DNA from 4 places in the Providencia sp. genome. Region 3 is predicted to be linked to each of the others. Evidence: predicted binding sites of a transcription regulator. Region 3 holds the regulator's gene; each other region holds the start of a gene.
What was found. The regulator CRP, encoded in region 3, controls carbon source genes, mostly activating them, when cyclic AMP is high. The targets are predictions, from matches to a motif close to ATGTGANNNNNNTCACAT.

Region 1 (2,215 bases), on a different contig from region 3:
AATCAATTGAATTCCAAGCGTGAGGCGGGGTAATGCTACCTATTGCCATCATTGCCAAGGCACCAATAACCGCCGCACCTGTTCTATCAACTTTAAAGCCGGGTAGTTTGCCAAAACCCATTGCGATATAAACCAGTAGGAAAATAATAATAGTTAGCGTCATAGCAATCACATTTTTTGAGTTAAATTATGCTTAATTTAGCGGTGAATAACCATGGAGGCAAGATTAAATAATCTTTAATAATAATAAGTTGCGTTTATTCCTAATAATGAGCATCGCAAAAAGAATGGTCGCTGACGATATGTAAGATAAGCAAGAGTTGTTGACGAAAAATAGGCGTTTTAAAGCGTAAAGTGGTTTTTATTTAAACTTGAAATATATGCTGAAATTTTATTACAAAATAAATTATGCGTAAATAAAACTAATTTTAAATGAATTCAAATGTTAAAAAGGTCATGAACATGAAAATATTTCGTGATCAAAGTCACTAATTTATAAAAAACAGGCTAACAAAATAAGTGATCAGTATCACATAAAAAAGGCTTTTTGTGTAAAAATAACTCAATGTAATTAAATAACATGATTAATTTGTGAGGGGAGTCACTAATTGATGGGGGGGGATGGGGGGCGTAAAGTGATATCTATCACAGAAAGCCCGCGTGGTACGCATCAGAGAAAGGACATGCTAGAGTGAAAGTGTTCAAAAAATCTCACTAACGTTATTTGGCGATAACGTTACAACCTTATCATTCTCGTACCACGGGGTTCTATCATGGTAACATCAAATATCAAATTAAAGGTACAGAATTTTGGGCGCTTCCTCAGTAATATGGTGATGCCCAACATTGGTGCTTTTATTGCGTGGGGATTAATCACTGCGCTATTTATCCCTACCGGCTGGTGGCCAAATGAAACGCTAGCACAGCTTGTAGGACCGATGATCACTTACTTATTGCCACTATTAATTGGTTATACGGGTGGGCGGTTGGTTGGTGGTGAACGCGGCGGGATCGTTGGCGCGATCACGACTATGGGGGTAATTGTTGGTGCTGACATGCCTATGTTTATGGGGGCAATGATAGCTGGCCCTCTCGGTGGCTTTGTCATCAAGCGTTTTGACCGCTGGATTGAAGGTAAAGTTAAAACAGGTTTTGAAATGCTGGTGAATAATTTTTCATCAGGCATCATTGGCATGTTGTTAGCGATACTGGCTTATTTGGCCATCGGCCCACTGGTTGCGGGAATGTCCAAGATCCTTGCGGCTGGTGTAAATGTCATGGTGGAAAATAACTTATTACCACTTACCTCGATTTTTGTCGAACCTGCAAAAATACTCTTCCTCAATAATGCGATTAATCACGGTATATTTTCACCACTTGGTATTCAACAAGCATCTGAAACAGGCTCATCAATTTTCTTTTTAATTGAAGCAAATCCAGGTCCAGGACTTGGCGTGTTATTGGCTTATATGTTTTTTGGTAAAGGAAATGCAAAGCAATCAGCCTCAGGGGCGGCAATTATTCATTTCTTTGGTGGTATTCATGAGATTTATTTCCCTTATGTTCTAATGAATCCGCGTCTTCTTATTGCTGTTATTCTTGGCGGAATGACAGGTGTCTTTGTGATGAATGTTTTCCACGCAGGATTAGTTTCTCCAGCATCTCCAGGTTCAATCTTTGCAGTTTTACTGATGACACCAAAATCGTCATTAATTGGTGTGATTTTATCAGTCACAAGTGCAACACTCGTTTCATTCTTAGTTTCCGCAATCTTGTTGAGAAGAACTCGCGTAGGAGATGAAGATGAATTGGATAATGCGACGAAAAAAATACGTGAAATGAAGGCTCAATCTAAGTCTTCACATAAAAATTCTGAGAAGAATGAATTAGCTGCAAGTTTAGTCAATATCCGTCAGATTATTGTAGCCTGTGATGCAGGAATGGGATCAAGTGCTATGGGGGCTGGTGTTTTAGCTAAAAAAGTGCGTGATGCAGGTCTACTTGATATATCTGTCACCAATATGGCGATTAATGATTTACCTGATGATGTTGATATTGTCGTGACACATAAAGATTTAACGGCAAGAGCGAAGACTTTTGCACCGAATGCAATTCATATTTCCCTAACAAACTTCCTAGATGGGCAAACATATAGTGATTTAGTGACGCGTTTAATTGCTCAGAGAAATCCAAAAGCTGCAAATGACGGACGCTT
Region 2 (2,215 bases), on a different contig from region 3:
ATCTAGGTCAGATAATGCAAGTTCTGTATTGATGATTTCAATATCAGATGCAGGGTCGACTTTGCCTGAAACGTGAATGATATTGTCATTTTCAAAGCAGCGAACTACGTGGCCAATAGCTTCGGTTTCACGGATATTCGTTAAAAACTGATTTCCGAGGCCTTCACCTTTGGATGCACCCTTAACCAAACCTGCGATATCAACAAACTCCATCGTGGTTGGCAAAATACGTTGTGGTTTTACGATTTCGGCTAATTGATCAAGACGTGCGTCTGGCATTGGCACAACACCCGTATTGGGTTCAATCGTACAAAAAGGAAAGTTGGCCGCTTCGATACCGGCTTTGGTCAATGCATTAAAAAGTGTGGATTTACCCACGTTAGGCAGACCAACGATACCGCATTTAAAACCCATATGTCTCGATCCTTAATAGCAAGGGGCAGACTTGTGCTGCACCTGATGTTAGAAAATTGCCGCTGATTATACACAAAAAGTAGACTTTGATGAAATGAAGTCTTAGAGGTGGTTGGCCTTATAAACTTATTTTTATTGTAACAATAATCAAAGTAGCAATTAATTTTGTATGATTAGTTTTATTCTTATGATGTTGCTTTAAAACTATGTAGTCGGTTAATTGCTTTATTCATACCTTCAGTTAAAAGGATTTCAGTGCAGCTTAATGCTTCATCAATAGCTTCATCAATTAGTTTTTGTTCGGACATGGGCGGTTTTCCTAAAACAAAGCCGACAACTTTACTTTTATCGCCAGGATGACCAATGCCAATACGTAACCGATAAAAATTAGGATTATTAGCAAATTTGCTTTGAATATCTTTTAAACCGTTATGTCCACCATTACTGCCACCCAGCTTCATTTTTGCCACGCCGGGAGGAAAGTCGAGTTCGTCATGAGCGACTAAAATTTCATCAAGTTCGATACGATAAAAATTTGCAATTGCAGCAACGGCTTTACCACTTAAATTCATAAATGTTGTTGGCACTAAAAGGCGAACATCATTGCCACCAATATTAATACGTGCAGTATAACCAAAAAATTTTGGCTCTTCCTTTAACGGTTGATTATGACGATCGGCTAGTAAATCAACATACCATGCTCCTGCGTTATGTCGAGTTTGCGCATATTCAGCGCCTGGATTAGCAAGACCAACAATTAATTTTATTTTGCTCACGGATTCGATTTCACAGTCAGTTTATAGAAATAATGCCCTAGTTTACCCTGTGAGAGAAAGGATGTAAAAAATGCTACTCATAAAGTAACCATGATTATTATCATCATCTGAATTATTCGCTATTAGTATTGCTTTGAGAAAGGCACATTATGTGCAGATTTATCGGTAAAATTCTGTACATGTGATGTCTATCGCAAATAATTTTACTTAGCGCACTATAATACTTACATAAATATAAAGTTTTACCGAATTTTTTTACACTTGCTGACTTATCAGGTTACTGATAGTGGAGGTAGTATGAAACGTAAATTTGCTCATGTGGTTGGTAATGTTTTAATGGGAATAGGGTTAATCATGATGATTGGTAGCATCGGAATTAATCTATTCTCTCACGTTGTCAATTTCGGATTGTCAGAATTAGTTACTAACGGCTCACTCTTCGGCATATTTATTGGGGCATTAGTTTGGTTAGTAGGTGCAAGAGTTGGCGGTAGAGAAAAAGTTGCAGACCGTTACTGGCTGCTAAAACATCACTATCGTAATGACAATCATCGTTATCCATAATATTAACGGCATAGCAATAATTATAGAGTATTAATTGCATAATTTTGACAATTATCGAGTAGTTAATACATTGCAGTTATTAATAATATGAATAATAAGAGTGATGTTCTTTATATAGGGAACTCGCTCTTATGTCTTTTATCATGCCTATTAGTATTAAATTATTATCAAAGCTTAACATCCATTCAAATTAGTTACTCATTCGTTACCCAAATCAATTATTCAAATTAACCACAGATAATATATATCTATTTGTTTATCATGATATTTTATTATCATGATGCCATTAATAAGTTTGAATATTAAGAAATCCTGAAGAACTCTTATGAGGAGTGTATTTATGAATGAGGTAATCGAATTATGGTTTAAGTGAGATGAATAAAAAAATAAAGCCCCTACAGTTGGATGTCAACTGTAGGGGCGCTACTTCTTTCGTGACCTATCGCTTTGTTTAGCTTAAA
Region 3 (2,215 bases):
CATTTATATCTTTTTTAGTAATGAATGGGCTAGTTGGAATTTTTCCATTTTGACTTAAATTCATGAATTTTGATTGTGATGCTTTAAAGTCAATGGAATCAATAATTACATTTTTATTCCTTTTTTGTCTGCGTACTGAGTTTTCATAACTACAGGGAATTGTTTTTTTCTCTATTAACGGGTTTGATTTCTGTGAGGGTGTGACGCTATTTATTTCTTCATAAGTAGATGAATGATTATTTGATTGAATACTTGTGTTGGATGCTGTTCCAGTGTTTTTTGAAGTATTTAAATTCTCATTATATCTGTTGAGGTTATTTATATTTATAATCATATATTTTCCAGTAATCTATTAGTTAATTAGTTATGCTAATTATAGATAAGGTAAAGACTTTGATGATATAAATAAACGATTATTTATTTCTATGTGTATTTACTATCCCTAATATATTATCTGAATAATATTATTTCTATATGTATTTACTATGTCTAATGCGCCGTGTAAATAGTATAACGAAATAATATTGATTTTATTTATACTCTTTAATTTAGGTATTTTTTTCATTCTAAAAAACAACCTTATATCAGTGATATAAGGTTGTTTTTAAATAGTAGCCTAGCCAATCAAGCTAGGCCAGAATATAAATTATCGAGTCCCGTAGACGACTATCGTTTTACCATGTGCAGATATCAGATTTTGATCTTCTAGCATTTTTAGGATACGACCGACAGTTTCACGTGAACAACCTACTATTTGACCAATTTCCTGACGTGTAATTTTGATTTGCATTCCGTCTGGGTGAGTCATAGCATCTGGTTGTTTGGCTAAATTTAACAGTGTTTGAGCAATACGTCCGGTGACATCTAGAAAAGCGAGGTTACCCACTTTTTCAGAAGTCGTTTGTAGGCGACTTGCCATTTGTGCAGAAAGGCGCATAAGGATATCAGGGTTAACCTGAATCAGTTGGCGGAATTTTTTATAAGATATTTCAGCGACTTCGCAGGCTACTTTTGCACGAACCCACGCTGTACGCTCTTGACCTTCTTCGAATAACCCAAGCTCACCAATGAAATCTCCTTGATTTAGGTAGGAGAGAATCATTTCTTTGCCTTCTTCATCTTTGATTAAAACAGCCACTGAACCTTTCACGATATAGTAAAGGGTTTCTGCTTTTTCACCTTGATGGATCAGTGTGCTTTTTGATGGATACTTATGAATATGGCAGTGTGACAAAAACCATTCAAGAGTAGGGTCTGTTTGTGGCTTGCCGAGAACCATTAGCGTTATCCTCTGTATGTTATTGCAGCCATTCAAAAAAGCGTGCTAGAAGGGCTGTCTTTAAAGTCACTAGCTTAGCATATTAGTTTACCTTATCTACTCTAATTAATACATGCAGCAGATATGAAGTAAGTTAATATCGACACTATAATATGATCAATTAAAACGTTGAGTCTTGATCTTAATCCTATCAACTAAGTATTGTTTGTAGCACATTCAATCCAGAAAGTCTCGCCTGTATCGCTTCAGCTAAATAAAGCTGATGTAATATTGGCTATATCTATGGAACAATGTGTTTCTGAAGATTATTTTTTCAAGGGGAATAACAATGGAAGCAAGAGTTAAATGGGTTGAAGGACTCTCTTTTTTAGGTGAGTCAGCATCTGGGCATCAAGTGATGATGGATGGAAATGCAGGTGACAAAGCGCCTAGCCCAATGGAAATGGTATTAATGGCCGCTGGAGGCTGTAGTGCAATTGATGTCGTTTCTATCTTACAAAAAGGCCGTAATGATATTATGGATTGTGAGGTGAAATTAACTTCGCAGCGTCGCGATGAAGCACCTCGTTATTTTACTCACATTAACTTGCACTTTATTGTAACAGGTCATGAATTAACAGAAAAAGCGGTTGAGCGCGCGGTTCAACTTTCGGCGGAAAAATATTGTTCAGTGGCGTTGATGTTAGAAAAAGCGGTTGAAGTGACACACAGCTTTGAAATTAAAAACTAATAATAAGTTTAATTTTTGCCTATTTATTTTAATAACTGATGCTTGTTTTATTTATTGGTAAGCATCAGTTATTTAGAACAGTGATAAGTTAATCTTGTTTTTGTGTAATTAACTTTTCAACTAATGGGGTCATAATTAGTTCCATGGCTAAGCCAAGTTTGCCACCGGGCACGACAATGGTATTTATTGCCGAAATAAATGAGCCG
Region 4 (2,215 bases), on a different contig from region 3:
GCCAGCGCCGCTCGTATCAATGGCGTTCACTTCAATCGCAGGAAGATACAACTCACTGTCACGCGTCATCCACAACACGCCTTTTTCACCTAATGTCACAATAAGATTTTTCAACCCTTTGTCGAGAAGAGACTGCGCTGCACGACGAACATTATCCATAGTGTTAACTGGCATATTGGTTAAAATTTCCAGTTCAGTTTCATTAGGAACAAAGAAATCGCAACGGCAAGCAAAATCAAGATCTAAAGTACGCTGAGCAGGTGCAGGATTAAGTAAAACAGGAATACCGTTTTTATTGCCGAATGCGATAGCGTGATAAACAGTTTCAAGTTGTACTTCAAGCTGCAATACAATTAACTTACATTTTTTTAAGTCTTCAGCTGCACGTTCGATATCTTCTGGTGACAAAAATTTATTGGCACCTTTCACAATCAAAATACTGTTAGATGAGTTTTGATTGACAAAAATGGGCGCGACACCACTTGATGTACAAGGTACTTTTTCAACATAGCGCGTATTGATGCCATAGGACTCAAGATTACGAATGGTATTATCGGCAAAAATATCATCGCCCACTTTTGTTAACATAATCACTTTTGAGTTAAGCTTCGCAGCGGCAACCGCTTGATTAGCCCCTTTCCCACCACAACCAATTTTGAACGCTGGCGCTTCTAATGTTTCGCCTTCTTTTGGCATCTGATCGATGTAAGTGATCAAATCGACCATATTTGAGCCTATAACTGCTATATCCATAATGTCCCTCGTGTTAAATAAATCACATAATGATATGATAGCAACACTATCATGTTGCAATAATATCATTTGTGATTAAGATCTCGAATAACGAATGTACAAGTGTTATATCTGCAACATTTCATCATTCTTTGTTACCTAATCCACATTTATATAGGAAGGTTTAAAAATGCAAGATTTAGCAAAATATATTGACCACACTCTACTTGCTGCTAATGCTACCGTGAGTGACATCAAACAGCTATGTGCAGAAGCCGCAGAACATCATTTTGCATCAGTTTGTGTGAATACGGCTAACGTTCCTTTAGCGAGTGAATGCTTAAAAAATAGCGATGTTAAGGTCTGCTGTGTGGTAGGCTTTCCGTTAGGCGCTTGTTTAACAGAAGCAAAAGCATTTGAAGCTGCTGAAGCAGTTCGCCGTGGCGCTGATGAAGTCGACATGGTTATCAATGTCGGTATGCTAAAAAGTGGTGATTTAGAATTCGTTCGCAAAGATATTGAAGCAGTATTTGCGGCTTGTGGTAAAGCAACATTAAAAGTTATTTTAGAAAATTGTCTGTTAACTGATGAAGAAATTACACAAGTTTGTGAAATTTGCCGCACAATTAAAGTCGGTTTTGTGAAAACTTCAACAGGTTTCAGTACAATGGGTGCCACTGAGCACCATGTTGCATTAATGCGTAAAGTGGTTGGTGATGAAATTGGTGTTAAAGCATCAGGTGGCGTTCGTGACCGTGAAACCGCAATCAAAATGATTAAAGCGGGTGCTAACCGTGTTGGCGCAAGTGCGAGTGTCTCGATTGTAACCGGAGACAATACAACACCAAGTGATTACTAAACGGTGTGGCGCGGCAAGTCCGCGCCGTTATAAAAAGGATGGATCGGTGATAGAAACAAAACAAAAAGAACGCCTTCGCCGCTTAAGTGAATGTCTGAAACGTTCAGGACGCATTCATCTTAAAGAAGCGGCCCGTATACTTGAAGTCTCTGAAATGACAATCCGTCGAGATTTAGGTGCTGATACTGAAGGCCCTATCCCCATGTCTCTGCTTGGGGGTTATATTGTTTCTGTCACACAACCTGGCACACTTGCCACCAATGAGCCGCAAGCAGATGTTTTCACGCCAGATCAAACTGAAGAATTGTATATACCCAATTTAGCCGCCAGTATGGTCACCGATGATGATGTGATCTTTTTTGATAACGGCATTGAAATGGCTACACTAATTTCGCTTATCCCTGATGAAATAAATTTCACAGGAATTTGTTACTCTCATAACGTTTTTCTTGCTTTAAGTCAGAAAAAAAATGCCACTGCCCTTTTATGTGGCGGTGAATATCGTCCTAAAAGTGATTCATTTTATAGCCCAACCTTGCCATCCCTTCTTGATTCAATAAATCCTAAAAAAGCATTCATCTCTGCATCTGGTGTACACAGTACCTATGGAGTCACCTGCTATAA

Region 1: a site for CRP is predicted at 518-535, ahead of ACTH6U_RS20645 (PTS mannitol transporter subunit IICBA). Genes of this name have one in related genera too.
Region 2: a site for CRP is predicted at 1,370-1,387, ahead of pth (aminoacyl-tRNA hydrolase). Genes of this name have one in related genera too.
Region 4: a site for CRP is predicted at 764-781, ahead of deoC (deoxyribose-phosphate aldolase). Genes of this name have one in related genera too.

Annotation. Positions count from the first base shown of each region.
Region 1 is NZ_JBQDNB010000044.1:11,793-14,007, forward strand. It holds gene ACTH6U_RS20640 (SLC13 family permease) at 1-163, opposite strand, end outside; gene ACTH6U_RS20645 (PTS mannitol transporter subunit IICBA) at 774-2,215, shown strand, end outside.
Region 2 is NZ_JBQDNB010000020.1:53,423-55,637, reverse strand. It holds gene ychF (redox-regulated ATPase YchF) at 1-414, opposite strand, end outside; gene pth (aminoacyl-tRNA hydrolase) at 600-1,190, opposite strand; gene ychH (stress-induced protein YchH) at 1,488-1,754, shown strand.
Region 3 is NZ_JBQDNB010000036.1:32,015-34,229, reverse strand. It holds gene ACTH6U_RS19580 (hypothetical protein) at 1-334, opposite strand, end outside; gene crp (cAMP-activated global transcriptional regulator CRP) at 647-1,279, opposite strand; gene ACTH6U_RS19570 (OsmC family protein) at 1,608-2,009, shown strand; gene ACTH6U_RS19565 (phosphoribulokinase) at 2,098-2,215, opposite strand, start outside.
Region 4 is NZ_JBQDNB010000004.1:117,239-119,453, forward strand. It holds gene rbsK (ribokinase) at 1-753, opposite strand, end outside; gene deoC (deoxyribose-phosphate aldolase) at 923-1,591, shown strand; gene deoR (DNA-binding transcriptional repressor DeoR) at 1,638-2,215, shown strand, end outside.